2 regions of the Cupriavidus sp. 10L43_2 genome follow, and region 2 is predicted to be linked to the other one. Evidence: riboswitches for the same ligand, from Rfam matches in the RefSeq annotation. Region 2 holds a riboswitch; the other holds the start of a gene.
The links. Region 2 has a riboswitch for glycine ahead of gcvT (glycine cleavage system aminomethyltransferase GcvT). Riboswitches for the same ligand answer to the same signal wherever they lie in the genome.
Positions count from the first base shown of each region.

Region 1: linked by a shared signal. The riboswitch ahead of AC1DEL_RS01860 (D-amino acid dehydrogenase) and the one ahead of gcvT (glycine cleavage system aminomethyltransferase GcvT) in region 2 are both predicted to bind glycine.

Region 1 is NZ_JBFTJE010000001.1:425,993-436,173, forward strand. Features, by position in the region: gene AC1DEL_RS01830 (DUF2917 domain-containing protein) at 1-123, shown strand, start outside; gene AC1DEL_RS01835 (LysR substrate-binding domain-containing protein) at 82-1,032, opposite strand; gene AC1DEL_RS01840 (MFS transporter) at 1,192-2,463, shown strand; gene AC1DEL_RS01845 (hypothetical protein) at 2,510-3,043, shown strand; gene AC1DEL_RS01850 (histidine kinase N-terminal 7TM domain-containing protein) at 3,140-4,732, shown strand; tRNA gene AC1DEL_RS01855 (tRNA-Leu) at 4,791-4,877, shown strand; gene AC1DEL_RS01860 (D-amino acid dehydrogenase) at 4,980-6,281, opposite strand; glycine riboswitch at 6,445-6,543, opposite strand; gene AC1DEL_RS01865 (cytochrome b/b6 domain-containing protein) at 6,619-7,170, opposite strand; gene AC1DEL_RS01870 (PepSY domain-containing protein) at 7,173-7,439, opposite strand; gene AC1DEL_RS01875 (LysR family transcriptional regulator) at 7,659-8,669, shown strand; gene AC1DEL_RS01880 (DUF6630 family protein) at 8,691-9,197, opposite strand; gene AC1DEL_RS01885 (ArsR/SmtB family transcription factor) at 9,231-9,920, opposite strand; gene AC1DEL_RS01890 (Bug family tripartite tricarboxylate transporter substrate binding protein) at 10,046-10,181, shown strand, end outside.
Region 2 is NZ_JBFTJE010000015.1:99,220-118,007, reverse strand. Features, by position in the region: gene AC1DEL_RS20215 (YbdK family carboxylate-amine ligase) at 1-490, shown strand, start outside; gene AC1DEL_RS20210 (glycine zipper family protein) at 522-998, opposite strand; gene AC1DEL_RS20205 (OsmC family protein) at 1,111-1,581, opposite strand; gene AC1DEL_RS20200 (MBL fold metallo-hydrolase) at 1,615-2,361, opposite strand; gene AC1DEL_RS20195 (L-serine ammonia-lyase) at 2,416-3,792, opposite strand; gene AC1DEL_RS20190 (DUF421 domain-containing protein) at 3,867-4,412, opposite strand; gene gcvP (aminomethyl-transferring glycine dehydrogenase) at 4,528-7,449, opposite strand; gene gcvH (glycine cleavage system protein GcvH) at 7,551-7,931, opposite strand; gene gcvT (glycine cleavage system aminomethyltransferase GcvT) at 8,035-9,162, opposite strand; glycine riboswitch at 9,255-9,377, opposite strand; glycine riboswitch at 9,399-9,486, opposite strand; gene AC1DEL_RS20170 (glycine zipper 2TM domain-containing protein) at 9,607-9,828, opposite strand; gene AC1DEL_RS20165 (UvrD-helicase domain-containing protein) at 10,082-12,190, shown strand; gene AC1DEL_RS20160 (response regulator) at 12,540-13,271, shown strand; gene AC1DEL_RS20155 (ATP-binding protein) at 13,332-14,528, shown strand; gene AC1DEL_RS20150 (ABC transporter substrate-binding protein) at 14,553-15,713, opposite strand; gene hemN (oxygen-independent coproporphyrinogen III oxidase) at 15,914-17,353, shown strand; gene AC1DEL_RS20140 (c-type cytochrome) at 17,479-18,390, opposite strand; tRNA gene AC1DEL_RS20135 (tRNA-Arg) at 18,714-18,788, shown strand, end outside.

The DNA.
Region 1 (10,181 bases), on a different contig from region 2:
GAGGACGCCACCTATTTCCTGACCGCGCTGGGCCATGGCGCCGTGACCGTGTGCCGGGTGACTGCCCCGCCGATGCAGCCGTTACGGCCCCGGTGGCGCTGGCACAGCCTGCCGCTGCGCTGAGGCGGGCGCCACCCGGGCCGCCTCGGCGCGAATCCAGGCGGCCACGCGCGCCACGTCTTCGCGTGGGTGGTCGGTGGCGTGGATCAGCCAGAAGGCGTTGGGGCTGGCCAGCGCGGCGCCGGGCATATCGACGACCGCCAGTTGCCCGCCCGCGATCAGCGGCTGGATCAGTTCCAGCCGCCCGAGAGCCACGCCCTGGCCGGCCAGCGCCGCGTGAATCATCTGGTCATATTGGTTGAATCGCAGGATGCCGCGCCGGCTGGCCTGCCGGTAGCCGTGCGCGCCGAGCCAGCTGCGCCAGTGCAGCCACGGGCGCGGGTCATCGAATTCCAGCAGGGGCAACTGGGCGAGGTCTTCCACGGCGGTCAGCCGGTGCGCGCCGAGCGAGGGATGGGCGACCGGGGCGATGGTCTCGTCGAACAGGCGGATCGCGTCCGCCGGGGCGTCGGCCTCGCGGCAATAGCGGATGGCGAGGTCGATGCCGTCCGCGCGCAGGTCGCTGATCTGGTTGCTGGCGGAGAGCCGCACGTCCAACTGCGGATGGGCGCGCTGCAGGCTGCCCAGGCGCGGCAGCAGCCACAGCCCCGCCACGCCGATGCTGGCCGTCACGGTCACCGGCTGGCGGCCATCGCGCTTGCGCAGTTCGCCGGCCACGTCCTGGAGTTGCTGCACGGCACCATCGGCGCTGCGGAACAGCCGCTCGCCTTCGAGCGTGAAGGCCACGCCGCGATGCTGGCGCACGAACAGCCGAACCTGGAGGTGGTCTTCCAGCGCGCGGATCTGCCGGCTGACGGCGGACTGCGTCAGGCACAGGTCGTCCGCTGCCTGGGTGATGCTCATGCGCCGGCCCACGGCCACGAAGCCCTTGAGCAGATCGAGCGGGAACAGCCGGGCGAGCGGGACGGACATGGCGGGATGGGTGGGGAAGGTGTTGGGATTAAAGCACGGCTCGGCCCCCGCTGCCATGACCACCACGCATGGCAGGAGGGCGGAAATGTCGCTTGAGCCTGCGCCCCCGATCGCCTGAAATAGAGCGATCTCCCAACCCGATCGTCCCATCCTCCCGACATGACCCAACGCCCCGCCTCCCATGCCGCCGGCGCATTGCCGACCGGTTCGCCACCCTGGTGGCGCACCGCCTGGTTCCTGCTGCTGGCCGGCGGGCTGGTGATGGGGCTGGCGCTCGGTGCGCGCCACGTGCAGGGCCTGTTCATGCTGCCGATCATCACGGACCGGGGCTGGACGCGCGAGACCTTCGCCTTCGCCATGGCCGTGCAGAACCTGACCTGGGGGCTGGCCCAGCCCTTCACGGGCATGGTGGCGGACCGCTTCGGCTCCGCCCGGGTGATGCTGGCCGGGCTGTCGCTGTACGCGGTCGGCCTGTTCCTGATGGCACAGGCGGCCACGCCGGCGGCCTTCGTCTGGTCGGCGGGGCTGTGCGTGGGCGTGGCGCTGTCCGGCACCACCTTCGGCGTGGTCTACGGCGCCTTGAGCCGGATGATCGCGCCGGCGCAGCGCAGCCGGGCGCTGGGGCTCGCCGGAGCGATGGGTGGCATCGGCCAGTTCCTGCTGGTGCCGGGCGCGCAGGTGATGATCCTCCAGGCCGGCTGGCGCGGCGCGCTGGTCATCCTGGCCGTGACCGCCGCCGCCATGCTCCCGCTGGCGCTGCCATTCCAGGATCGGACGCACCCCGCCAGCGGTGCCGGTGCCGGGGGCGCCCAGCCTCCGCTGCTCGGGGCGGTGCGCGAGGCCTTCCGCCATTCGGGCTTCTGGCTGCTCAACCTCGGCTTCCTCGCATGTGGCTTTCAGCTGGCTTTTATCGCCAATCACCTGCCGGCCTACCTGCGGGACAAGGGCATGCAGCCGTCCGAAGGCATGGCGGCGCTGGCGATCATCGCGCTGGCCAATATCGCCGGGACGTACTGGTTCGGCGTGCTGGGCGGGCGGCATTCGCGCAAGTATCTGCTGGCCGGTATCTATTTAGTACGAACGGCGGCGATGGCGCTGTTCGTGCTGCTGCCCCTCAGCGCCGCCACGCTTTACGGGTTTGCGGCGGTGATGGGCTTCCTCTGGCTCGGCACCGTGCCGCTGACCAGCGGCATCGTCTCGCAGGTCTTCGGCGTGCGCTACATCACCACGCTGTTCGGCTTCGTGTTCTTCGGCCATCAGCTTGGCTCGTTCCTCGGGGTCTGGCTGGGCGGGGTGGTGTTCGAGGCCACGCGCTCCTACGACCTGGTGTGGATGGGGGCGATGGCGCTCGGGGTGGTGGCCGCCGCGCTGCACTGGCCGATCGACGACCGGGAGATCGTCCGCGCGGGCTGGCCGCAGCCGCAACGCTGAGTTCGGCCGGCTGGGCTATGCTTGGCATGGACTCTGGAGACATGCCATGCCCAACCCGATTTCCGGGCGCGCCGTCCGCGTCGCCCTCCTTGCCGCCCTGGCCGCCGTGGTCCTCGGCGGCTGCGCCACGCTCCAGCCGGTGCAGACCGCCCAGTCGATGCTCGGCAGCCCGCAAAGCTCGGTACGCGAGACATTCGGCAACCCGACCGAGACCTACCAACTGGCCGACGGCACCCAGCGCTGGATCTATTCCAAGCAGCCCTACGGCTTCGAGGTCTACGCGGCCGACTTCGACGCCGCCGGCAAGCTGGCCGGCTTCCGCCAGACCCTGACCGAGAAGGAGATCTACGAGGCGCGCCCCGGGATCTGGACCAAGCGCGACATCGCCGAGCGCTTCGGCCTCCCGCGCGAGCCGGTGCAGTACTTCGCCCTGATGAAGCGCGAGGCATGGAGCTATCGGATGTACATGGCCGGCAACCTGCCGGCGCACTTCAGCGTCTATTTCGATGACGCCGGCGTGCTGGACCGCACCATGATCATCATGGACTCGCGCGGCGGGGACCGCAGCCGCTCCAAGTAAGTGAGGGCGATGGGGTGGCGCCCCGGCTAGCCCCTATAATGGGGCGCCTCCGCCATGTCGGGCGCGGCGGCTATTATCAGGTTCCCCGCCGTTCTCATGCCCTCGTACCCTCTTGTCCTTTGCCTGACCATAGCCGTGGTGTGCAGCGTGGGCATGGTTATCGCCACCTGGCCGCGCCGCGACGATCCCACGATCAAGGCTTTCCTCGTGCTGGCCGGCGGCGTGGCCATCTGGAGCGGCGGCCGGCTGCTCGAAGTCAGCTCGACCGATCTGGACGGGCGCATCTTCTGGGCCAAGGCCCAGTACGCGGGCATCGTGATGGTGCCCATCGGCTGGCTGGTGGCGATGATCCACCTGAGCCGGCCGCGCTACGTGGTGCCGTGGTCGCGCCTGTGGCTGCCGGTGCTGGCCGCCGTGGCGTCGGTGGTGCTGGTGCTGACCAACGAGCGGCATCACCTGATCTGGACGCGCATCGACATGATGCCGGCCGGCGTCTCGCCGGGCGCGATCTTCCACCATGGCCCCGGCTACGTGGTGGTGGCGGCGTGGACCTACTTCATGCTGCTGCTAAGCCTGGTTTTCCTGCTCACGGCCGAGGTGCCCAATGCGGCGCTGACCCGGCGGGGCCGGGCCATCGTGGCCAGCAGCCTCACCTTGCCGCTGCTCACCCACATGGCCTACCTGCAGCGCTGGACCAGCCCGCTCGGCGGCGACCTGACCCCGGCCACGTTTTCCCTGATGACGGTGGTGGTCTGGATCTGTGCGCTGCGTACCCATCTGGACGACATCGGCCACTACGCGCGGCTGCGCGTGTTCGACACGATTGGCGACGGCTGCGTGATCGTCGACGCGAAGGGGCGGCTCGTCGAGTTCAACCCGGCCGCCCTGCGGCTGGTGCCCGACCTGCGCCGGGGGCAGCCGATGCCGGCCGTATGGGACGAGGCGCTGCGCCAGCCGCGCGAGGCGGGGGCCGACGTCGGCGCCATCCCCTACATTCCCCAGGGCGCGCACTACGAGGTGACGGCGGAGCCGGTGATGCGGCTGGACGGCAAGCGCATCGGCACGCTGGTCTTCATGCGCGACATCAGCCGCTACCAGTCGCGCGAACTGGCGCTGACGGCCCAGCTCGGCCAGACCGAGGCGAAGCTCTCGCGCGTGGAGGCGGACCTCGACATCGACGCGCTGACCGGCATCCCCAACCGGCGTTTCTTCCAGCGCGAGTCGCTGCTGGCCGTGACCCGGGCCTACGAGGCGGGCGAGCCGATCGGGCTGCTGATTCTCGATGTGGACCTCTTCAAGCAATACAACGACCTGTACGGCCACCCCTGCGGCGACGATTGCCTGCGCCGGGTGGCGACCGCGCTGACCAGCGTGCTGGTGGGCGAGCAGTTCTGCGCGCGGCTGGGCGGCGAGGAATTCGCGGTGGTGCTGCCGGACGCCTCGCAGGACGAGACGCGCAACGTGGCGCGCCGCATGGTGGCGGCGGTGCGCGACCTGGAGATCCCGCACAACGGCACGCCAGTGCAGCCCTTCGTCACGATTAGCGTGGGCGCGGCCTGTACGGTGCCGGACGCGCCACGGCTGGAGCCGCTGTTGCACCGCGCGGACAGCGCGATGTACCAGGCCAAGCGCGCCGGGCGCAATCGCTTCGTCCAGGACGGGAAGATCTACATGGGCCTGCAGGCATAGTGGCACGCGCAGGGGCTTGCAAAATCCGCAAGCTCCTGTAGAATGCGCCGCTCACCTTGCCCAGGTGGCGGAATTGGTAGACGCACTAGGTTCAGGTCCTAGCGGTGGCAACACTGTGGAGGTTCGAGTCCTCTCCTGGGCACCAAGATTGAAGAAAAAGGCCCCGCGCAAGCGGGGCCTTTTTCGTTGGCGCGATGGTTGTCGCCCCTCTCCCTCAGGGAGAGGGGCGGGGGAGAGGGCTGGCGGTTCAGGCAGCGATATCGCGTCCGGTCACGCCGGCCCTCTCCCCCAACCCCTCTCCCGCAAGCGGGAGAGGGGAGAAAGCACGCGGTACCGCCGCCAGCCGGATGACATCGCCCACCATCTCGGCCGTCATCGCCGACAACGTCCACCCCAGATGCCCGTGCCCCGTGTTGTAGAACACGTTGGCCTGCCGGCCGCGCCCCACGCGCGGCATCATGTTCGGCATCATCGGCCGCAGCCCTGCCCACGGCACCACGCTGCGCGTGCTCACGCCGGGGAAGCAGGTGTTGACCCAGTCGATCAGCGGCCGGATGCGGTCCGCGCGGATGTCGCGGTCGATGCCGTTGAACTCGGCCGTGCCGGCCACGCGGAAACGGTCCACGCCGAGCCGGCTGGTCACGAGCTTGGTCTCGTCGTCGAGCAGGCTGACCGTGGGCGCCGCAGCCTGACTGGCGGCGTCGGGCAAGTTCACCGTGATCGAATAGCCCTTCACCGGGTAGATGTTCACGCGGTCGCCCAGTTGCGTGGCGAACTGCCGGCTGGCCACGCCGGCGCAGATCACTACGGCGTCGAAGGTTGTCGAACTTGTCTGATTACCGTCGCGGACGGCGATGGTGGCCGTGCGGCCGTCCGAGTTGACCGACTGCACGTCCTGGCTGTAGCGCGTGACCACGCCCAGCCGCTGGGCCGCCGCGGCCAGGCCGGAGGTGAACTTGTGGATGTCGCCGGTGGCGTCGCTCTCGGTGTAGTAACCGCCGTAGTACTGGCCGGCCAGCGTCGGCTCGATCGCACGCATTTCCTCGGGCGTGACCGCGCGGCGCGGCAGGCCGCCTTCGGCCAACAGCCTGGAGACCTCGCCGGCATGGTCGAAGCCGGCCTTGTCCCGGTAGATATGGAGGATGCCCTGCCGCTTGAGGTCGAAGTCGATGCCTTCCGCCTCGGCCCAGCCGAACAGGTGCGCGCGGGCGGCGATGGCCAGGCGGGCGGTCTCGATCGTGTTGGCCCGGTAGTGCGGCATGGCGGCGATGAACGCGGCGAACCAGCTCAGCTTGTGCCAGGTGGGGCGGGGGTTCACGAGCAGCGGCGCGTCGTTGCGGAGCATCCACTTGATGCCCTTGACCAGCGTGGAGCGGTGGGTCCAGACCTCGGCGTTCGACGCGGAGAGCTGGCCGCCATTGGCGAACGAGGTTTCCATGGCGGCGTAGCGATGGCGCTCGAGCAGTGTGACCGCGAAACCACGTTTGGCGAGGGCGTAAGCGGTCGTCACGCCGGTGATGCCACCGCCGATGACAGCGATTGTCTTCATGTTGTCAGGTCTTCCAGGACGTCGTGGATGGGGGGTACGTGGCGCACCATGCGCGACGCACGCCCCCTCTGTCCTTGACCTGAGAGATTCACGATGCGCGCGGGCGCATCGCTTGCTCCTTCGGTACCGTCGGCTGACGCGAGCCGGGGTTCTTCAGAGTGCAATGGCGTTACCGGTCCTTTGGCCTGAGAGTTTCCGGGGCGGTTGCTCCTTCGGCGCCGGCCTGCCGGGCGGCAGGCACAGTCTCTCCCGATAACGCGGGTAAAACGGGTATGGCGGGTGATGCGGTATGACGGGGCTACTATGCCACGGGCGGCGCCGGCGCGGCAACCCCCGGCTAGTCGAGGCTGCGCGGCTTGCGGCCGGTAATCATCGCGCCAATCAGGTTTTCCTTGCCGGCCACGCTGGTAACGATGGCCACCAGCGCGTGCACCACCACCAGCCCGAGCAGCGTGTTGGAGAGCCAGCGATGGATGTCGATGGGCCAGTCCTCGCCCCAGAACGGGTCGAGGCGGGAGAGCCAGCCGGTGACGGCGAGCAGCAGGATCAGGGTCCACATCGCCAGCATCATCACCGCGCCGAGCGGGGTGTGGCTGATGAAGCGCGGCGTGCGGCGCCGGGCCATGGCCCGGGCATGGGCCAGCACGCCGGCGGGGCGCGGCAGCCAGGCGCGGAAGCGCGCGTGTTCGCTGCCGATGAAGCCCCAGAGAATGCGAAACAGCACAAGTCCGGCGGCCACGTAGCCCAGCACGCGGTGCATCTGGTCGCCGGAATCGTCGATGAGGTCGTAGCAGACGATGGCCGCCACGCTCCAGTGCGTGAGCCGCACCACCACGTCCCAGACGCGGAGCGTGGTGGTATGGCGCAGCTGGCCGGCCGGCACCGACATGCTTACTTCTCGATCTCGGACTTCACGATGTCGAGCGTCTTCGTGTCGAAGTAGATCTCGGCCTTCTTGCCGTCCTTGGTGGTGCCATAGATCTCGTAGCAGTTGCCGTCCACCTTGAACTTCTTGATGTTGTAGCCCTGGGCCGCGATCTTGGCCTTGGCGTCGGCCTCGGGCATCCATTCGGACTTCGGATGCTTGTCGCACTTGGCGCCCGCGAAGGCCCCCGTGGAAAACGCACCGGCGATGAGAAGTACGGCCACTTTCAGCATTGCAGCTCCCGCAAGAAGCCCCATCCGGGGCGGATGCCGGAATCGTACGCGGTAACAAGAACAATTCCCAATCAATGTTTTCCCGCACGATGACCTGCATCAAATGCCGTGCGCGCCGCCCGGCGCGGCGGCTATCGGCGTGAACGTCGGCAGCGGGATTGTCCGGGCTGTGGGACAATTCCGCCTCGCCCACACGGCGTGGGTGACGAAGGTGTCTGCATGAAATCGATCGACTGGAAAGACTGGGAAATCTTCTGCCGCGTGGTGGAAGGGGGCGGCTTCACGCAGGGCGCCGAACTGGCGGAAGTGCCCAAGTCATCGGCCAGCGCGGCGGTTGCCCGGCTGGAAACCCAGCTTGGTGTGCGCCTGTTCGAGCGGACCACGCGGCGCGTGCGCGTGACCCAGCGCGGCCAGCAGCTCTATGACCGCGTGGCGCCCCTGTTTGGCGAGTTGCGCGAGATCAGCGCCGAGGCCGCCTCGGTGAGTGCCGAGGTCAGCGGCACGCTGCGCATCGCCACGCCTTACGAGGTGGGTTCGCAGCACCTGTCCGCCTCGCTCTCCAGGTTACTTAAGCTGCACCCGTCGCTGCATGTGGAACTGGACATGAGCTGGGACCAGCCCGACCTGATTCGCCACGGCTATGACCTCGCCTTCGTCATGACCGACACCAACCTCCACGACAGCTCGTTCGCGAGCAAGCGCGTGGTGCTGATCGAGCGTGCGTTCTATGCGGCGCCCGCGCTGATCCGCGAGCACGGCCTGCCGCGCGCGCCGCAGGACCTGAAGGGCTGGCCGACGCTCGGCAACCTCGACGATGTGCAATGGGAATTCCTGCGCGATGGGGTGGAAACCTTCGCCATGGACGTCTCGCCGCGCATCTCCACGCATAACGCTGAAGTCCGGCTCAAGGCCGCGCTGGATGGGCTGGGCGTGGCGCGCATGTCGCCCCGCTTCGTGCACGAGCATCTGGTGCACGGCCAACTGGTGCGCGTGCTGCCCGGCTATACGTCGTCGCCGCTGAAGGTGTACGTGCTGATGCCCGCGCGCAAGCTGATGCCGCCGAGCGTGCGGGCCTTCCTCACTGTGCTCGAGGAAACGCTGGGCGTGCCGGAGACCCGGCGCCCGGCACCGCGCGCCAAGGCGCTGGGGGGCACGGATGGATCGGACAGCGCCGACATCGCCGATACCCCGGACGGTGACGGCGGCGCGGTGGTGATCGGGCTCGACTGAGTTTCCAGGCGAGCCGGTCGGTCAGTAGGGCTGGTCGCCGGGACGGATGTCGAAGCCGAGCGTGTCGGCGATCTCGAGTATCTCTTCGTCGTCTTCGCTGCGCGTGATCCAGCCGCCGTAGGCGTCGCCGCCGGTATCCCAGTTCCAGAGCGTGTAGCCGGCCATGCGTAGCTGCGTGGCGACGATCTCCATCAGCTCGGGCACGCTCGTGCCCTCCAGGAAGTCTTCGTCCTCGGTGTCCTCGGTGCCCCAGTCCACCTCGAGGTCGATCCGCTCGCAAAGCTGGTTCAGGCAGCCGATAAAGGACTCGGCGTCTTTCCAGTCGACATAAAAGCCGGATTCCCAATCGATGATGTCCTTGACCTGCCACAGCAGGCCGGCGGCATCGATCTCGTCTTCCTCGGCGTCTTCCAGCGCTTCCTCGAACAGCGAAAACTGCCGGCTGGTCTGGGCGCTGTCGCCGAGGTTAATCAGCGCGAATAGCCGGCTGATGGCGTCTTGCGCGTCGTCGTCCAGTTCAATTGCCATCTGCTCCTCCTCTGGCTTCGGTATTCATATCCGTCAGGCTGCCACGTTCACGATTTCGCGCTGGCCGCGAGGCGTCACGCGCAGGGCGCGCGACGTGTCCGTACGCTCAATCCACCCGCGTGCCAGCAGGCTGTCGAGCAGCGCCGCGCCGAGCGCCCCGCCCAGATGGGGCTTGCGTTCGCTCCAGTCCGGGCAGGTGCAGGCGAACTGCCGGCGCTTGCGGCGGGTGGCGCCCAGGTCGATGCCAAGCTGCCCCATCGCCTCCGCGCCGGGGGCGCTGAGGTCGACGGCGCTGCCCGACACGATCAGCCAGCCCGCATCGGACATTCGTTCGAAAAGACCCACCGCAAGTTCCCCAGCCAGATGGTCATAACAGGTGCGAGCCTGCCGCAGCGCCGGCGGCGCCGTGCGGGAGACCGGCACGACACGCACGCGCGGCGGCTGGCTGGCCAGCGACGCCGACGCAAGCGCCTCGATGGCCACACCAATTTCCGGCGTGGCCAGCCGGTAATAGCGATTGCGCCCACGCGTCTCCACGGCGAGCAGGCCGCCTTCGGACATGCGGGCGAGATGGCCGCTGGTGGACGAGGCCGACAGCCCGGCAATCATCGCCAGTTCGCCGGCCGGCCGCGCGCTGCCATCCATCAACGCCCACAACATGGCCGCACGGCCGGGGTCGGCCAGCAGCCCAGCAAGCTGGCTGATGCCAGGAGCGTATTCCATAGTTCAGTGCGGAGTGAAACGACGGATGAAGTATAGAGCGAGATGCGTACAACCATATAGTGGACAAACTCAACGATATAAAATACTATGTCCACAAATATCCAGGCAGTTCTAATAAAGGAGGCATGATGTTGCGCCTGATGATGTACTCGCTGTGGACGGCTGCCCTGTTGACGGTCAGCCCTGCGCAGGCGGCCTATCCGGACCGGCCGATCGTTCTGGTGGTGCCGTTCGCGGCCGGCGGGCCGGCTGACGTGATGG
Region 2 (18,788 bases):
CAAGATGCGCAACACGGGCGTGATCGAGAGCATGAAGGACTTCTATTGGGATATCCGTCCCAAGCCGGAGTTCGGCACGATCGAGGTGCGCGTGATGGACACCCCGCTGACCGTGGAGCGCGCCTGCGACATCGCGGCGTACATCCAGGCGCTGGCGCGCTACCTGCTGCTGTCACGGCCGTTCATGCCGCAGGAAGACGACTACCTGGTGTACACCTTCAACCGCTTCCAGGCGTGCCGCTTCGGGCTGGAGGGCGAGTACGTGCATCCGAACGAACTGACGCGGATGCCGATCTCGGATCATATTTTGTCGATTTGCGACGCGCTGGTGCCGCACGCGGAGGCGCTGGGGTCGCTGAAGGCGCTAGAAAATATCCGCGCGCTGGCTTCGAGCCGTGACAACGACGCGCACTGGGTGCGCACCGTCGATGCCGATGCGCACAGCCTGCGCGAGACGGTGCGGCGTACCTGCGAGCGGTGGGAGGCCTGACGCCGACGGCGGGCCGGGGTGACTGCACCGCTTATTGAACGGTATAGCCCTTGCCACCCATGCAAGCCTTCCACGCCTGGTAGTAGCTGCCCATCGCCTGTTGCTGGCTCGCGGCGTTCTGTTCGTTCGCCGCCTGCACGTTACGGCGTTCCTGCCGGTTCCGCGAGCCGCCCGCCATGGTCCCGACGGCGGCTCCGGCCGCCGCACCCTTGCCGGCATCGCCCGCAACTGCGCCAATCACGGCGCCGCCCGCTGCCCCGCGCGCCGCGCCTTGCACGCGCTGGCCGCCCTGGGCCTGCTGGGGCGGCGGGGCCTGGGCCACCACTGCGGGGTCTATCCCGGTTTGTTGTTTGGCCCAGCTGTAGCACTCCCCGTCATCCTTGGATTGCTGCTGCGCGGACTGGCCCTTGGCCGGATAAGCCACCGGTTTCGACTGTGCCTGCACGCCGGCTGCGGCCAACGCGATTGCCGCGCCGAGCACCATCCCCCATCGCTTGCTGTGATGCATGATGTACCTCCTCCGGCGGGGCCATGTGCCCGCGTGTGCGGTCTCAGTATTGCAGCGCAGGGGGCGAAGTCAAATGAATTCCTTCGTGCCGCGTATTAGGCGTTTGCAGGGGTCAGGTCGGATACACCGGCTCGCATCGGATCTCGGATTTCACCGAATTGGCGATGAAGCAGGCGTCGTGCGCGGCGTGGTGCAGCTGATCGATGTCGGCGCGGGTCGGCAGGCGCTCGCCCGAGAACGTAACGTCGGGACGCAGCGTCACCACGGTCACCGCCATGCGGCCTTCGGCGGTCTTGGCCAGCGTGCCCACGGACTTGTCCACATAGCGATCGACCACGAAGCGCTGCTTGGCGGCCAGCGCCAGGAACCACAGCATGTGGCAGGCCGAAATCGACGCGATCAGCATTTCCTCGGGATCCACCGCGCTGGCATCGGACATCGGCGGCGGCACCACGTGTGGCGACGCCGAGCCCGGCACTTCCGCGCCGCCGTCGAACCGCAGCACATGCTTGCGGCTGTAGCGGTTGCTCACGAAATCCTGATCGCCGCGCTCCCACGCGATCTCGGCACTGTGCTCGGCCATGCTGGTCACTCCGGGTAGTAGAAGAACGAAAAATCAGATGCCGTGCGGCACGCTTTCCCCATCTCGCCCGGTCACGAGCCCCAGGCGCTGGTTCGCCGGCACGGCGATATCGATCAGCTTGGGGCGGGGCAGGTTGAGGTTGCGCATCATGACGATGAACTCGTCGCGCGAGCGCCCCGCCACGCGGCTGTTGTGGGCGCGCTCATGGCCGATGGTCGACTGGGTGTGGCCCTTGTAGTCGTGGGCGGGGTAGACCAGCGTGTCGTCGGGCAGGCGGAAGAGCTTCTCGGTGAGGCTGTCGAACAGCGTGCCGGCGTCGCCGGACTGGAAATCGGTGCGCCCGCAGCCGTCGATCAGCAGCGCATCACCGGTGAAGATGCGGCGCACCACGCCGTCCGGCGTGGCTTCCTCCCAGAGGTAGCTCATGCTGCCGGCGGTGTGGCCGGGGGTGTGGATCGCGCGAAGCACCTGCTTGCCGAAGCTGACGGTGTCACCGTCGATCAGTTGTTTCAGCGCAGGCTTGATGTCGCAGCCGGACGGCGCGGCGGTGTTGGCGCCAGTCTGCAGGGCGAGTTGCCCGGCGGAGGTGATGTGGTCGGCGTGCGCGTGGGTCTCGACAATCCAGACCAGCCGCGCGCCAGTCTCGCCCAGCAGCGCCAGGTCACGCGCGTACTGCCGGTCCACCGGATCGATCAGCAACGCCTCACGCGTCTCGGCGTCGATCAGCAGGTAGGTGAAGGTGGACGAAGTCTCGTCGAACAGCTGATGGAAGGTCTGCATGGCCGTTTTCTTCTTGGCAAACCGGGGGTGCCGCCATGATACGCCGGCGCCTGCTCAACATTCCACGATATTCACCGCCAACCCGCCGCGCGCCGTCTCCTTGTACTTGGTCTTCATGTCGGCGCCGGTTTCGCGCATGGTCTTGATGACCGAATCGAGCGAAACATAGTGGGTGCCGTCGCCGCGCAGGGCCATGCGGGCGGCGTTGACCGCCTTGACGGATGCCATGGCGTTGCGTTCGATGCACGGGATCTGGACCAGGCCGCCGACCGGGTCGCAGGTCAGGCCGAGGTTGTGCTCCATGCCGATCTCGGCCGCGTTCTCGACCTGCTCCGGCGTGCCCCCGAGCACCGCCGCCAGCGCGCCGGCGGCCATCGAGCAGGCCACGCCGACTTCGCCCTGGCAGCCGACTTCGGCGCCCGAGATCGAGGCGTTGAGCTTGTAGAGCAGGCCGATGGCGCCCGCCGTGAGCAGGAAATCGACCACGCCGGCGCGGTTGGCGCCGGGGATGAAGCGGTCGTAGTAGTGCAGCACGGACGGGATGATGCCGGCCGCGCCGTTGGTCGGCGCCGTGACGACGCGCCCGCCGGCGGCGTTTTCCTCGTTGACGGCGATGGCGTAGAGGTTGACCCAGTCCATCACGGAGAGCGGATCGGACAGCGCCCGCTCCGCGTGCAGCGTCAGTCCCCGGTACAACTCGGGCGCGCGCCGCCGTACCTTGAACGGCCCCGGCAGCTCGCCATCGGTGCGGCAGCCGCGCGCCACGGATTGCTGCATCACGTCCCAGATATGAAGCAGGCCATCGGTCACTTCCTGCTCGGGCCGCCAGGTCAGTTCGTTCTCCATCATGAGCCGGGCGATGGACTTGCCGCTCGCGTGCGCCATCTCCAGCATCGCCCGGCCGCTCCGGAACGGGTGCGGCAACTGCCGCTCGGCCGCCAGGATCTGGGTGTTCGGCGCGCCGGCCGTGACCACGAAGCCGCCGCCCACGGACAGGTAGCGTGCCTCGCGCAGCGGCGTGCCCTCCGCGTCGAAGGCGTGGAATTTCATGCCGTTGGGATGCTCGGCCATGGCCTCGCGCCGGTAGAACACGATGTGCTCGCGCTCGACGAACGGCACCTCGTGCGTGCCGAGCAGGGCCAGTTTGCGCTGGGCGCGTAGCGTGGCCAGCCGGGACTCGATGGTTTCGGGGTCGACGGTGTCGGGCGCCTCGCCCATCAGCCCCAGCATCACGCCCTTGTCGGTGCCGTGGCCCTTGCCGGTGGCGCCGAGCGAGCCGTATAGCTCCACGCGCACGCTGCCCACCTGGGGCAGCAGGCCGTCCCGCTCGAGCCCGTGCGCAAACATCAGGGCCGCACGCATCGGCCCCACGGTATGCGAGCTGGACGGCCCGATACCTACCTTGAACAGATCGAAAACGCTGACAGCCACGGGGAACTCCGGTAGGGGGCGGCGCGCAGGGCGCAGGGGCGGGGAGGCCGTCGGGAAAGTGGTCGGGTGTCGGGTCAGAGCGACATATCGGCATCGGGCCGGCCGGGCTCGCGCCACATGGCGTCGATGGCGGGCCTTGCGTGCCCGTCCTCGGACTTTTCCTTCTGGATCACGCTAATCGTGCCGTCTGTCTCAAGAATAGCGAAATGCACGTCTTCCACACGCGCGCAACCGTTGCGGCGTAGCGCCTTCTGCAGCTCGCGCGGTGTGATGCGCTCCCGGCGCATCACATCCTGGAAGATCTCGCCCTGGTGAATGATGATCTCGGGCCGGCCTTCCACCAGCGCCTCCAGGAGGCGGCTGCGCCAGGTGCCGTAGCCCACCAGCACGTCGGCGCCGAACAGCGTGGCGGCCAGGATCAGCCCGGCGGTGACGGAGTTGTCGCCGCCGTTCATGGCGTTCTGCACCGCGTTCGAGATGATCAGTAGCAGCACCAGATCCAACGGCGACAACTGGCCGATCTGGCGCTTGCCCGACACGCGCATCAGGAACAGCAGCGCGGCGTAGACGATCAGCCCGCGCAGCACGAATTCCCACCAGGGGGCGCTCAGATTCCACATGGACTAGACCTCCGCTAGGGATGGTGTGCTGCACGCCGGCCCGGGGGGCCGGGGCGGGAGGCGCAAAGCGCGCCAGCGGCGTCCGGGCAGGCCGGACGCCGCCAGACACGGCGCCTTAGTCCTGCGCGTACTCGCTCATCGGTACGCAGGCGCAGAACAGGTTGCGGTCGCCGTACACGTTGTCCGCCCGGCCCACCGGCGGCCAGTACTTCTGCGTGCGCAGCGAGGCAATGGGGTAGGCCGCTTCCTCACGCGTGTACGCGTGGGTCCACTCATTGGCGGTGATCACGGCGGCGGTGTGCGGCGCGTGGCGCAGCGGGTTGTCGTCGCGGTCAAAGCTGCCGTCCTCCACGCGCGCGATCTCGCCACGGATGGCGATCATGGCGTCGATGAAGCGGTCCAGCTCGTGCAGCGCCTCGCTCTCGGTCGGCTCGATCATCAGCGTGCCCGGCACCGGGAAGCTCATGGTCGGGGCGTGGAAGCCGTAGTCCATCAGGCGCTTGGCCACGTCCTCGTTGCTGATGCCGGTGGCCTTCTGCAGCGGGCGCAGGTCCAGGATGCACTCGTGCGCCACCAGACCGTGCTGGCCGGCGTAGAGCACCGGGAAGTGCGGCGAGAGCCGGCGCGCCACATAGTTGGCGGCCAGGATGGCGTTCTCGGTGGCGGCGGTCAGGCCGGCCGAGCCCATCATCGCGACGTACATCCACGAAATCGGCAGGATGCTGGCCGAGCCGAACGGCGCGGCCGAGACGCCGCCGATGCCGTTGTCGTCGCGGCGATAGCCCACGCTGTCCTGGTTCGGCAGGAAGTCCGCCAGGTGTGCGCCCACGGCCACGGGGCCCACGCCGGGGCCGCCACCGCCGTGCGGAATGCAGAAGGTCTTGTGCAGGTTCAGGTGCGAGACATCGCCGCCGAACTGGCCCGGCGCGGCGGTGCCGACCATCGCGTTCATGTTGGCGCCATCCACGTACACCTGGCCGCCGTGCTGGTGCACGATCTCGCAGATCTGCTGCACGCCCTGCTCGAACACGCCGTGCGTGGACGGGTAGGTGATCATGATTGCGGCGAGGTTCTGGCTGTGCTGCTCGGCCTTCTTCGCCAGATCCTGCAGGTCGACGTTGCCGTCGGCGTCACACGCCACCACCACCACCTTCGTGCCGGCCATCTGGGCCGACGCCGGGTTGGTGCCGTGCGCGGACGAGGGAATCAGGCAGATGTCGCGATGGGCTTCGCCGCGGCTGGCGTGGTACTTCTGGATGATCAGCAGGCCGGCGTACTCGCCCTGCGAGCCCGCGTTCGGCTGCAGGCTCACCGCGGCGTAGCCGGTGGCGGCGCAGAGCATGGCTTCGAGCTGGTCGATCATCTCGCGATAGCCCACGGTCTGGTCGAGCGGGGCGAACGGGTGGACCTTGCTGAACTCGGGCCACGTCACCGGAATCATCTCGCTGGTGGCGTTGAGCTTCATGGTGCAGGAGCCGAGCGGGATCATGGTGCGATCCAGCGCGAGGTCCTTGTCCGCCAGCGAGCGCAGGTAGCGCAGCATCTCGTGCTCGGCGTGGTGCGTGTTGAAGACCGGGTGCGTCAGGTAGGCGCTCTGGCGGGCCAGTGCGGCAGGGAAACCATCGCCGACGGCGGCCTCGGTCGCATCGAAGGCCGGCACCGGCTTGCCGTGCGCGAAGATCTCCCACAGCGCGACCACGTCCTCGCGCGAGGCGGTCTCGTCCAGCGAGATGCCCACGCGGGTGGCGCCGATATGGCGCAGGTTGATGCCGCGCGCGGTGGCGGCGGCGTGGATCGCCTCGGTGTTGAAGCCGGTGTCCAGCGTCAGGGTGTCGAAGAACGTGGCGTTGACCGGCGTCACGCCCATCGCCTTCAGGCCGGCGGCCAGCGTGGCGGTCAGGCGGTGCACGCGCTGGGCAATGCGCTGGAGGCCCTGCGGCCCGTGGTACACGGCGTACATCGACGCCATCACGGCCAGCAGCACCTGCGCGGTACAGATGTTCGACGTGGCCTTCTCGCGGCGGATGTGCTGCTCGCGCGTCTGCAGCGCCAACCGGTACGCCTTGTTGCCCTGCGCGTCGATGGTCACGCCCACCAGACGGCCCGGCATCGAGCGCTTGAATTCGTCCTTCACGGCCATGTAGCCGGCGTGCGGGCCGCCGAAGCCGAGCGGCACGCCAAAGCGCTGCGAGTTGCCCACGGCCACGTCGGCGCCCCATTCGCCCGGCGCGACGATCAGCGTCAGCGCCAGCAGGTCCGCCGCCGCCACCACCAGCCCGCCAGCGGCGTGCACGGCATCGGCGATGGCACGGTAGTCGGCCACATCGCCGTTCACGCCCGGGTATTGCAGCAGCACGCCGAAGGCATGGGCGCCGGCGGCCTCGGCGGCGGGGCCGACCTTGACCTCGATGCCCAGCGGCAGCGCGCGCGTGCGTACCACTTCCAGCGTCTGCGGCAGCACGTCGTCCGCCACGTAGAACGTGTTCGAGGCGTGCTTGTTCACGCGCTGGAGCAGCGTCATCGCCTCGGCGGCAGCGGTGCCTTCGTCCAGCATCGACGCATTGGCGATGTCCAGCCCGGTCAGGTCCGTGACCATCTGCTGGAAGTTCAGCATCGCCTCCAGGCGGCCCTGCGAGATCTCGGGCTGGTACGGCGTGTAGGCCGTGTACCAGGCCGGATTCTCGAAGATATTGCGAAGGATGACGCCCGGCGTGAGCGTGTTGTAGTAACCCTGCCCGATGAAGCTCTTGAGCACGCGGTTCTGGTTCGCCAGCCCGCGCAGCTTGGCCAGCGCGGCTTCCTCGGTCAGCGGCTCGGTGAATTCGCCGAGCGGCATGCCGTCGCGGCGGCGGATGGCGGCGGGCACCACGGCGTCGATCAGCGCGGCGCGCGTCTCGTAGCCGAGCACCTTGAGCATGTGTTGCTGTTCGGCGGCATCCGGGCCGATATGACGGGCGGCGAAGGCGTCGCGCGCCTCCAGTTCGGCCAGCGTGGGCCGGCTACCTTGGGCGGCGTTCATGGGAAGAGGGGCGTTCATGGCAAGTGTCTCGTGGGGCGGGGCGGCAGGTGGTCAGCCTGGCCGCCGCGCGGGCATCTCGGGCGCCGTCTCCTGGCTCGGGAGACGGCTGGTGCAGCGCGTCAGGCGCCGACGCTGGCCTTGTAGGCGTCGACGTTCATCAGGCCGTTCACATCGTCGCCATTGGCCGGCTTCAGCTTGAACAGCCACGCGTCGAAGGCGTTGGCGTTGACGGATTCCGGCGCGGCGCTGGCGGCCTCGTTCACGGCGATGACTTCGCCGGCCACCGGGGCGTAGATGTCGGAAGCGGCCTTCACGGACTCCACCACGGCCAGCGCGTCGCCGGCGCCGACCGACTTGCCCACTTCGGGCAGTTCCAGGAAGACGATGTCGCCCAGCGCGTCCTGCGCGTGGTCGGTAATGCCGATCGTCAGCGTGCCGTCGGCTTCAACGCGCACCCATTCGTGCGATTCGGTGTACTTCAGGTCAGCAGGGAAATTCATGACGGATTCTCCGGGAATGCAGTGTTTGTCTTGTTTCGGTTCGCCTGCCGGGGCCAGCCGGGCAGGCGTGATGGCGACCGTTGGTGTCAGCCGGGCGGATGCCTCAGCTCACGAGTGCCTTGCCATTGCGCACAAACGGCAGTTTAACCACAGTCGCGGTCAGTTTGCGGTCACGAATCTCGACCTGGACCTCGGTGCCGGGCACAACGCCCTGCGGCAGCCGGGCAAACGCAATGGATTGGGAGAGGGACGGGCTGAAGGTGCCGCTCGTGATCTCGCCGTCGCCGGCGGGGGTGATCACCTTCTGGTGCGCACGCAGCACACCGCCCTTGTCGCGCAGGATCAGGCCGGCAAATGTCTTATGTTGTCCGGCCGCCAGCAGCGCCGACTTGCCGATGAAATCGCGCTCGCTCTGCAGGTCGACGGTCCAGGCCAGGCCGGCGTCGAGCGGCGAGGTGTGGATATCCATGTCCTGGCCGTACAGGTTCATGCCGGCTTCCAGGCGCAGCGTGTCACGCGCGCCCAGTCCGGCCGGGCGCACGCCCACGGACTGCAGCTTTTCCCAGATGCCGGCCACGTTCTCGGCCTCCACCACCAGCTCGAAGCCGTCCTCGCCGGTGTAGCCGGTGCGGGCCACCATCAGCTCGCCGACCATCGGGTCCCGCACCACCACCGCGTTGAACGGCTTGAGTGCGTCGGCCGGCTGGGTCGACGGGAAGGCCTCATGCACCTTGGCGCGCGCGTTCGGGCCCTGCACGGCGATGATCGCCAGCTTGCCCACGCCGGCCGGCGCCACGTCGCCCCGGCGCGGGGTGATCGTCACGCCGCTGCCGGTGGCCGCGTTGCGGGCCGTGATCCATTCGATGTCGCCCAGCGCCGTGCTGGCGTTCACCACCAGGCGGAAGCGGTCTTCGGCGAAGAAATAGACGATCAGGTCGTCGATGACGCCGCCCTTTTCGTCGAGCATGCACGCATACAGGGCCTTGCCCGGGGTCTGGAGCTTGTCGACGTTGTTGGCCAGCAGGCCGCGCAGGAAGGCGCGCGTGTTGGGGCCGGACAGGTCCACCACGCACATGTGCGAGACATCGAACATGCCGGCATCGCCGCGCACCGCGTTGTGTTCCTCGATCTGGGAGCCGTAGTTGACCGGCATGTCCCAGCCGCCGAAATCGACCATGCGGGCACCGAGCGAGCGGTGGATGGCGTTAAGGGGCGTGGCCTGGAGCGTCATGGGAAATCCTCTGGAGCGAATACGGCAGCGAAAACGAAAAAAGGGTCATCCGCCGTGGGGATCGATGGCAATGCCACCAATCCGCCGCGGCGGATGACCCCTCTGTCCTCGATACCTGAGAGATTACGATGCAGCTTGCCGCATCGCGCGCCCCTTCGGTGGACACGCTCGCCATGCGTTGGCACGGGCGGGTGTCGCTCTCCAGAGTGCGGCATGCATCGTGTGCATGTTGCATGCCGATCCGACCGGTCCGTGGTGCCTGAGAGTTTTCGGGTGATACCCCTTCGGCGGCGCAATGGCTGCGCGCTCTCCCGGTTGGATGCGCGTGAATGTACGGGACGGGTTGACCTTTGTCAACGCGGCGCCGACGCCACCTTGCTAGGCGCCGGGGAGGGGGCTGGCTGTAATTCCTGCCGCCTGAGGGTAAGGACTACCCGCGCCGGATCAACGATCCTTCGTGACGACGTTACCCACCACGCCACCCACCGCCGCGCCACCCACCGTGCCGAGCGCGCTGCCGTTGGTCAGCGCCGCGCCGCCGAGCGCGCCAACGCCCGCGCCAATGGCGGTGTTGCGGGTCTTGGGGCTCATGTCCGCGCAGCCGCCAAAGGCCGCCAGCGTGACACCGATCAGCGTGATTTTCGCCAGGGTTCGCATTGTTTTCATGATCGCCTCCGAATGTGCCGAATTTGTCATCAGGACGGCGTCGCCGCCGGTCCCGCATGACCGTATGAGGCAATCTCCATGCCCCGGATGTCCCCTCGGACGTCACTTTTACGAAGTGTTACCGCGATGAAACACTGGTAGCACTCGCGTCCTTGATGTCCGTCATCAGGCACCGGCGCAGGCCACCCTGCGTGTTAACATCGACGCCTTTCGCGCGCCTGCCAAGCGTGCGCCATCCGGCACCCGCCCACCCATGACCCACGGACTCAACGCCGCCCAATCCGAAGCCGTTCGCTATCTGGACGGGCCCTGCCTCGTCCTCGCGGGCGCCGGGTCCGGCAAGACGCGCGTCATCACGCAAAAGATCGCCCACCTGATCGAGGACAAGGGCTTCGAGCCGCGTCACATCGCCGCCGTCACCTTCACGAACAAGGCGGCGAAAGAGATGCAGGAGCGCATCGGCAAGCTGATGGAGGGCAAGACCACGCGCGAGGGCAAGCGGATTCCGCTCAAGCAGCTCACCGTCTGTACCTTCCACTCGCTCGGCGTGCAGATTTTGCGGATGGAGGCGGAGCACGTCGGCCTGAAGCCGCAGTTCTCGATCATGGATTCGGACGACTGCTTCGGACTGGTGCAGGAGCAGCTCGCCACCACGGACAAGAAGCTGATCCGTAGCGTGCAGGGCACGATCTCGCTGTGGAAGAACGGCATGATCGATCCGGAGACCGCGCTGGCCCAGGCCGCCAATGCCGACGAGCACCAGGCCGCCATGGTCTACCGCAACTACGTGGCCACGCTGCACGCCTACCAGGCGGTGGATTTCGACGACCTGATCCGCCTGCCCGCCGAGCTGTTCGCGCGCGACGAGGCCGTGCGCCTGAAATGGCAGAACCGCCTGCGCTACTTCCTCGTCGACGAATACCAGGACACCAACGCCTGCCAGTACGCGCTGCTCAAGCTGCTGGCCGGCGGCTCGCACCTGCGCGCGCCGGCGTTCACGGCCGTGGGCGACGACGACCAGGCCATCTACGGCTGGCGCGGCGCCACGCTGGACAACCTGCGCGGCCTGCAGACCGATTTCCCGGACCTCAAGGTCGTCAAGCTCGAACAGAACTACCGCTCGACGGTGCGCATCCTGGAGGCGGCCAACGCGGTCATCGCCAACAATCCCAAGCTGTTCGACAAGAAGCTGTGGTCGGAGCACGGCATGGGCGACCCCATCGCCATCCATCCGATGAACGACGAGGAGCACGAGGCCGAGTCCGTGGTGTTCCGCCTGTCCGCCCACAAGTTCGAGCGCCGCGCGCAGTTCCGCGACTACGCCATCCTGTATCGCGGTAACCATCAGGCGCGGCTGTTCGAGCAGATCCTGCGGCGCGAGCGGATTCCGTACGTGCTGTCCGGCGGCCAGAGCTTCTTCGACAAGGCGGAGATCAAGGACATCTGCGCCTACCTGCGGCTGATCGCCAATCCGGACGACGATCCCGCGTTCATCCGCGCCATCACCACGCCCAAGCGCGGCGTGGGCAACACCACGCTGGAGGCGCTCGGCACGTTCGCGGGGCAGGCCAAGGTGTCGCTGTTCGAGGCCGCCATGATGGGCGGCATCGAAGGCAAGCTCCAGCCGCGCCAGCTGGAGCCGCTGCGCGTATTCTGCGAGTCGATGGTGCGCCTGGCGGACCGCGCCAAGACCGATCCGGCCACCGTGCTGCTCGACGACATGATGGCCGGCATCCACTATGAATCGTACTTGTACGATACCTTCGACGAGCGCCAGGCCCAGTCGCGCTGGACCAATACGCTTGAATTCCTCGACTGGCTCAAGCGCAAGGGCACGCGCCCGGAACCCGAGGCCGGGGAGGGCGAGGCCACCGGCTTCGACAACGCCGACGGCTTTGGCGACGAAGGCAAGAACCTGCTCGAACTGACACAGACCGTGGCGCTGATGAGCATGCTCGAAGGCCGCGAGGAAGACCCGGACGCGGTGCGGCTCTCCACGCTCCACGCGTCCAAGGGCCTCGAATATCCGCACGTGTTCCTGGTGGGCGTGGAGGAGGGCATCCTGCCCCACGCGCGCGAGGACGAAGACATGAGCGACGAGAAGATCGAGGAAGAGCGCCGGCTGATGTACGTTGGCATCACCCGCGCCCAGCGCAGCCTCCAGATCAGCTGGTGCAAGAAGCGCAAACGCGCCCGGGACACCTACTCCTGCGAACCCTCGCGCTTCATCGCCGAAATGAAACTCGAAGAAGCGCCGGCTCCCGTCGACGAGACCCCGGCCATGAGCCCCAAGGACCGGCTGGCCAATCTCAAGGCGCTGCTGGGTACGCCGGGCGCACCCGGCAAGCCGGTGACGGGTTGAGTCGCATCCCCTACCAAGCATCACCGCCGATACAAGGCAGACAAGACCGCGCGCCTCGCGCTTTCTAATATGGCGACGCGTCAGACGCCTCGGCGACTGGCGCCGTGCCGCGCCTGCCCTTCGGTTAGCGGTGCGGCTGGGTACGCTTGCGTGCCTGGCTCTTCCCTGTTGAACGCTCCCGGCGCGGCAGTGCCGGGGGCGTCGTTTTGTCAGGCGAAGTTATCCACAGCGCACGTATCGAACCTGATACAAAGCCGCCACAGCGCGAATATTGCAAACTGGTACAGTTGACCGCCGGTCGTTGCGCAGGCCGTCGCCCGCCGGCGTTTCCCATCCCTCCCGCTTTGCCATGGACCTCACTCCCGCCTTGCCTACCCGCCTGCTGATCGTCGACGACGATCCCCAGATCCGCGCCATGCTGGCCGAATACCTGGCCACGTTCGGCATGGCGGCCGATGGGGCCGAAGGCGGGGCGTCGATGCGCACGGCCATGGCGCAGCATCACTATGACCTGGTCATCCTGGACCTCTCGCTGCCCGGCGAGAACGGCCTGACGCTGTGTCGCGAGATCCGCGAGCGCACGGACATCCCCGTAATCATGCTGACCGCCCGCGCCGAACTGGCCGACCGTGTGGTCGGGCTCGAGGTGGGGGCGGACGACTACGTGACCAAGCCGTTCGAGATGCGTGAACTGGTGGCGCGCATCCACACGGTGCTGCGGCGCAGCCGGGCCGATGTGCGTCGTTCGGCACCTACCCCGGCGGGGCACGAGGTCAAGTTTGGCGCGTGGCGGCTCAACACCACGCTGCGCCAGTTGCTCGACGAGGAAGACACGGTCGTGCCGCTGTCGAACGCCGAGTTCCGCCTGTTGCTGACCTTCATCGAGCACCCGAACCGCGTGCTGGATCGCGAACTGCTCATCAACCAGGCACGCGGTCGCGACCTCGACGTGTTCGATCGCAGCATCGACCTGCTGGTCTCGCGCCTGCGCCAGAAACTGCGCGACGATCCGCGCGACTCGGCGCTGATCCGCACGGTGCGGGGCGAGGGCTACGTCTTCACGGTCAACGTGGATTCCTGACGCATGGCCGCGTCCCCCCCGCCGCCGAACGCCACCGCCGGCGTCCGGACAGACCCCACCATGCGGCGCCACCTTTTCGATTCGATGTTCCTGCGGCTGTTCCTGGTCATGGCCGCGATCATGGTGGCCGTGCACGTGCTTGGCGTGACCGTCATCGAGGGCCTGTTCCCGCGCCCCGGCTCGCCGCGCTGGGAGGAACGCATGCGCGAGGCGGCCTCGGAGGCCGCCGCCGCCGGCAAGCCATTCCACCGCCCCGAGCCGTCGCAGCGCGGCCCGCGTTTCGAGGAAGACGAGGAGGCGGGCGAGGGCGGCCCGGCCGGGGAGCGCGGCATGTTCCGTCCCGGCCATCCCGACCGGCGCGGGGAGCCGCCCGGACCGCAGCGCCACTTCCCCCCCTGGCACGGACTCTGGCCCCTGCATCCTGGCCTGATCTTCCAGTTCATCGCCATCGTGATTTCGTCGTGGGTGGGCGCGCGATTGCTCGCGCGGCCGGTGCAGCGGCTGGCCACCGGTGCGAACCGGCTGGCCCAGGATGTGCACGCCCCGCCACTCGACGATGATGCGGGTCCGGCCGAAGCGCGCGCCGCCACCAAGGCGCTGAACCTGATGCAGCAACGCATCCGCACGCAGCTGGCGCAGCAGTCGCGCTTCCTGGCGGCAGTCTCGCACGACCTGCGCACGCCGCTCACGCGCATGAGCCTGCGCATCGAGCGCATCGAGGACAACGACGTGCGCTACCGCCTGCGGCAGGATCTGGCCGAGATGAACGGGCTGATCGACGCCACGCTCTATTACCTGCGTGACCGCGACGACGGCACCGGCCCGCGCCAGCGCGTGGACGTGCAGGCGCTGCTCCAGGCCATCGTCGACGATGCCGAGGAACTGGGGCAGGACGTGCGGCTCTCCGGCACCGCCGCGCCGCTGCTGGCCTACCCGGCGGAGTTGCGCCGCGCCGTGGTCAACCTCGTCGAGAACGCGCACCGCTACGGCGGCGCCGCGCATATCGTGCTGACGGACAGCCCCGAGCGCGTGCAGATCGACGTCTGCGACAACGGCCCCGGCATTCCGCCGGCCGAGTTGCAGCGCGTGCTGGAGCCGTTCTATCGCGTGGAGTCGTCGCGCAGCCGGGCTACCGGCGGCGTGGGGATGGGGCTGTCGATTGCCGCCGATATCGTCAATCGCCATGGCGGCGAGCTGACGCTGGACAACCGCGTCGAAGGCGGCCTGCGCGTGCGCATCACGCTGCCGCGCGACTAACTAATAGATATAGCGGCGCGCGGGTCAGGCGCGCTGCGGCACGCCCGACTTGCCGATCGGCGCCAGTTGCACGTACTGAGAGCCGCGCAGCCCGCGCGTGAAGTCGAGCGTGAAATCGCCCACGTCGATGCGCGACTGCAGCGCGCGGCGCAATTCCAGCGCACCCGGCGCCTTGGCCGCGCCGGCAGCGCGCACCAGCCAGGCGGCGCCGATGTAGCCGGCCAGCGTGGCCGGGGAGGGCGGTTCGTCGAGGTACTGCTTCATCCGCGCCACGTGTTCCTTGACCACGCGCAGCGTGGATTCCTGCGGGCCGGGCGCCACCTGCGTGACCACCACGCCCCCCGCGTAGTTGCCGCCGAGAATCTCGCGCGCCGAGGCCGGGCTCACGGCCGACAATCCCACCAGAAAACCGTACCAACCCTGCGAGGCCAGCGCGCGGCCAAGGCCGCCGTAGGCAAGCGTGTCGCCGGCCACGATGACCGCGCCGGGCCGCGTCGCGGCGATGCGGCGCGCGCCGTCATCGACACTGCCGGTCAGCGTCACGGCGCGCGTACCGAGGTCGCGCTCCATCCGATCGAGCCACGGCGAGCCCGCCGCGAGCGTGCCGGCGGCGAAGTCGGGCGACACGGCCAGGACGATGTTCTTGAGGCCGTAGCTGCGCAGCTGCCGCACGGCGGCGTCCAGCTCGGCCTGATAGTCGGCGCGCGTGAACCAGATGTTGTCGGCGGCAAGCGAAAGCCCGGAGAGCGGGGCGACGATCTGCACGCCGCGCCGGCTCAGTTCGGACGACGTGGCCAGCGCGGGCAGCAGGGTGTCGCCGGGGCCGAACAGCACGTCGATATGGTCCGACTCGGCCATGCCGATGGCCTGCGAGGTGGCGATGCGCGGGCTGGCATCGGCATCCCGCACCACGTGTACGATGCGCGGCCCCTGACCCGAGGCGTTCGCCGCATCGAACAGCACCTTGGCGCCGGCCAGGTAGTCGCGCGCCAGATCCGCCTGCGGCCCCACGCGGTCGAGCAGATGGCCGACCACCAGCGCCCGGCGCTGCGAGGAGGGCTGCGGTTGCGGCTGGGCGAACGCAGCCGGTGCCGCGAGCATCGCGGCCAGCGTGCCGAACGACCGGAGCATGCGGCGGCGCGCCGGCGCGGCGGGCGACATCGTTCTGGGCGAGGCTGGGCGCATGGTCGGCGGGCGTTGGAATCGGGTGGAGGAGGGGACGGCGGGCAGAGCCTATCGGCCGTTCGTGACGCTCGGATGACGCCAACGCCCCACGGTGGCGGGGCTGCGGGCGCAAGCGCGGCGTGCGCTTGATGCGCGTCAAGGTGAGCGACGGCGCAGGGGCATAGCATCGTGACCATCTTCGCCCGCAAAAAGAGCGCACCATGTCCGCCCCCACCCTCCCCAGCATGCCTGCCGCCACGGCGTTCGACCGCCGCGCACTGGCCGACTTCCGCAGCCTGGCCGGCCGCATCGACGGCAACGGCCCCCGCTACACCTCCTACCCCACCGCCGACCGCTTCGACGCCGAAGTGGACGACGCCCGCTACCTCGCCGCGCTCGACGCCTGCCGCGCCGACTCCCCCGCGCCGCTCTCGCTCTACCTGCACATCCCGTTCTGCGAGAACATCTGCTACTACTGCGGCTGCAACAAGATCATCACCAAGGACCACGCCCGCAGCGCGCGCTACGTTGACTATCTCGCCCGGGAAATGGCAATGGTTGCCGGCCGGCTCGGCGAGCGCCGCGCGGTCATGCAATCGCACTGGGGCGGCGGCACGCCGACCTTCCTCGACCCCGACGAAATGCGTCGCGTAATGGCGGCGCTGACGCAACACTTCCACCTGCTGCCCGAGGGCGAGCACGCCATCGAGATCGATCCGCGCCGCGTGACCGATGCGCGCATGGCGCTGCTGGCGGAACTCGGCTTCAACCGGATCAGCCTCGGCGTGCAGGACTTCGACCCGGAGGTGCAGGAGGCAATCCATCGCGTGCAGTCCTATGAGGAAACGCGCGATGTGGTGCTGGCGGCGCGCCGGCTCGGCTTCCGCTCGGTCAGCATGGACCTCATCTACGGGCTGCCGCACCAGACCACCGAACGCTTCGCAGCGACCATCGACCGCGTGCTGACGCTGCGGCCGGACCGGCTCTCGGTCTACAGCTACGCGCACCTGCCGCATGTGTTCAAGCCGCAGCGGCGCATCGACGAGGCGGCGCTGCCGCCCGCCGGCGAGAAGCTCGACATCCTGGTGTCCACGATCGAGCGCCTGACCGCCGCCGGCTATGTCTATATCGGCATGGATCATTTCGCGCTGCCGGACGACGACCTCGCCATCGCCCAGCAGGCCGGGCGGCTGCAACGCAACTTCCAGGGCTACGCCACCCACGCGGGGCACGATCAACTGGGCTTCGGCGTCTCGGCGATTGGCGCGGTGGCCGGCCACTACGCGCAGAACGCGCGCACCACGGACGAGTACTACGACGCGCTGGACGCCGGCCGGCTGCCGGTGGCGCGCGGCTTCGGCATGTCCGCCGATGACCATCTGCGCAAGGCGATCATCGGCGCGCTGATGTGCCACGGCACTTTGGACATTGCGGCGGTGGAGGCGGCGCACGGCATCGACTTCGCCCGAACCTTCGCGCCGGAATTCGCCGGGCTGGACGCGCTGGCGGCAGAGGGCCTGTTGCGGCGCGACGCGTCGCGGATCGACATCACCCCGCTGGGCCGGCTGCTGGTGCGCCGCGTGGCGATGGTGTTCGACCGCTACCTGCGCCAGGACGGCGCGCGCGAGGTGCCGCTGGTGCGCTATTCACGCGTGGTCTGACCCGCTGCCTATATATATATCTAGTGGGGCGCCGGCCCCATCGACCCCATCGACCCCATCGAAACAAAAAAGCCCGCGAGGATCGTCGCGGGCTTTTTTGCGTGGACTGAAAGGTGCGCTTGGCGTTACTTCGCAGCGTTGACCATGTAGTCGGCGGCGGCGATCACGTCGGCGTCGGCGCCGGCATAGCCACCCTTGGGCGGCATCACGCCCTTGCCCTTGAGCGCGAAGTTGTGGACGGCGTCCATGCCTTCCTTGATGCGCGGTGCCCAGGCGGCCTTGTCGCCGAACTTCGGCGCACCAGCCACACCGGCGGCGTGGCAGGCGGCGCAAACCTGGTCATAGACCTTCTTGCCGGTTTCGGCCGATGCAGCGGCCGGGGCGGCAGCCGCCGCAGCAACGGGTGCGGCGGCAGCGGGTGCCGGTGCAGCAGCCGCCGGGGCAGCTGGCGCGGCAGGAACCGCCGGGGCCGCGGCCTGTGCGTCAGGCGCCGAAGCCGCAGCCTGGGCCGGTGCCGCCTGGGCAGGCGCGGGCGGTTCCGGGAACTTGGCGCCGCCGGCGTCGGCCAGGTGCACCACGGCACGGGCCAGTTCGTAGTCGGTGTAGTCGTCCGGCGAGGTGCCGGCGCGGGGGGGCATCGCGCCCTTGCCGTTCATCACGGACTTCAGCAGGCCGTCAAAGCCCTGGCCGATCCGCGCGGTCCAGTCGCCGGGTGTGCCGTGCTTGGGCGCTCCGGCCGCACCGGTGGCGTGGCAGGCGGCGCAGACTTCCTTGTAGACCTGCTCGCCGGTCTTGAAGACGCGCGGCGCGTTCGGGTCCTTGATTTCCAGGGAAGCGACGGGTTGGATGCGATGGTTGACGGCTTCGGCCGTCTGGGTGGAGCCGGCGCCCTCGTGGGTGCCGTGACCAACAAAACTAACCAACAGGACGATCACGAGAATCGGCACCACGAAGGCGGCGATCACGACAGCGATCAGTTGTTTCGGGGTCTTGATGGGAGACTCGTGGTGGTCGTTTTCTTGGTGGACGTCACTCATACAGAACTCTCGATTTTGCAGGGAAACCTAGTGCAGCGCGTTGGGGGCGGCTTGCTTTGTTGGCCCTTGTCGGGGATGGGTCTGTTTTCGCCTTTCGGCTATCTGCGTCCGGGCCATGTCTCGTGTCCCGGGTACGTCTCGTTTCGACGCAAATAGCTGGCGATTATAGACCCAAGCCGTGGCGTCCGGGGCCAAAAGCGGCGGCTGCGAGACCTGCCGGAACCCTTCCCGGCGCAACCCGCATGGACGCCGCCCGACAAACGAGGTATCCTATGCGACTTTCCGACGCCGGCCCTCGTCCGACGTCAATCGCAGCTCACATCGCGCCCGTAGCTCAATGGATAGAGTACTGCCCTCCGAAGGCAGGGGTTGCTGGTTCGATCCCAGCCGGGCGCACC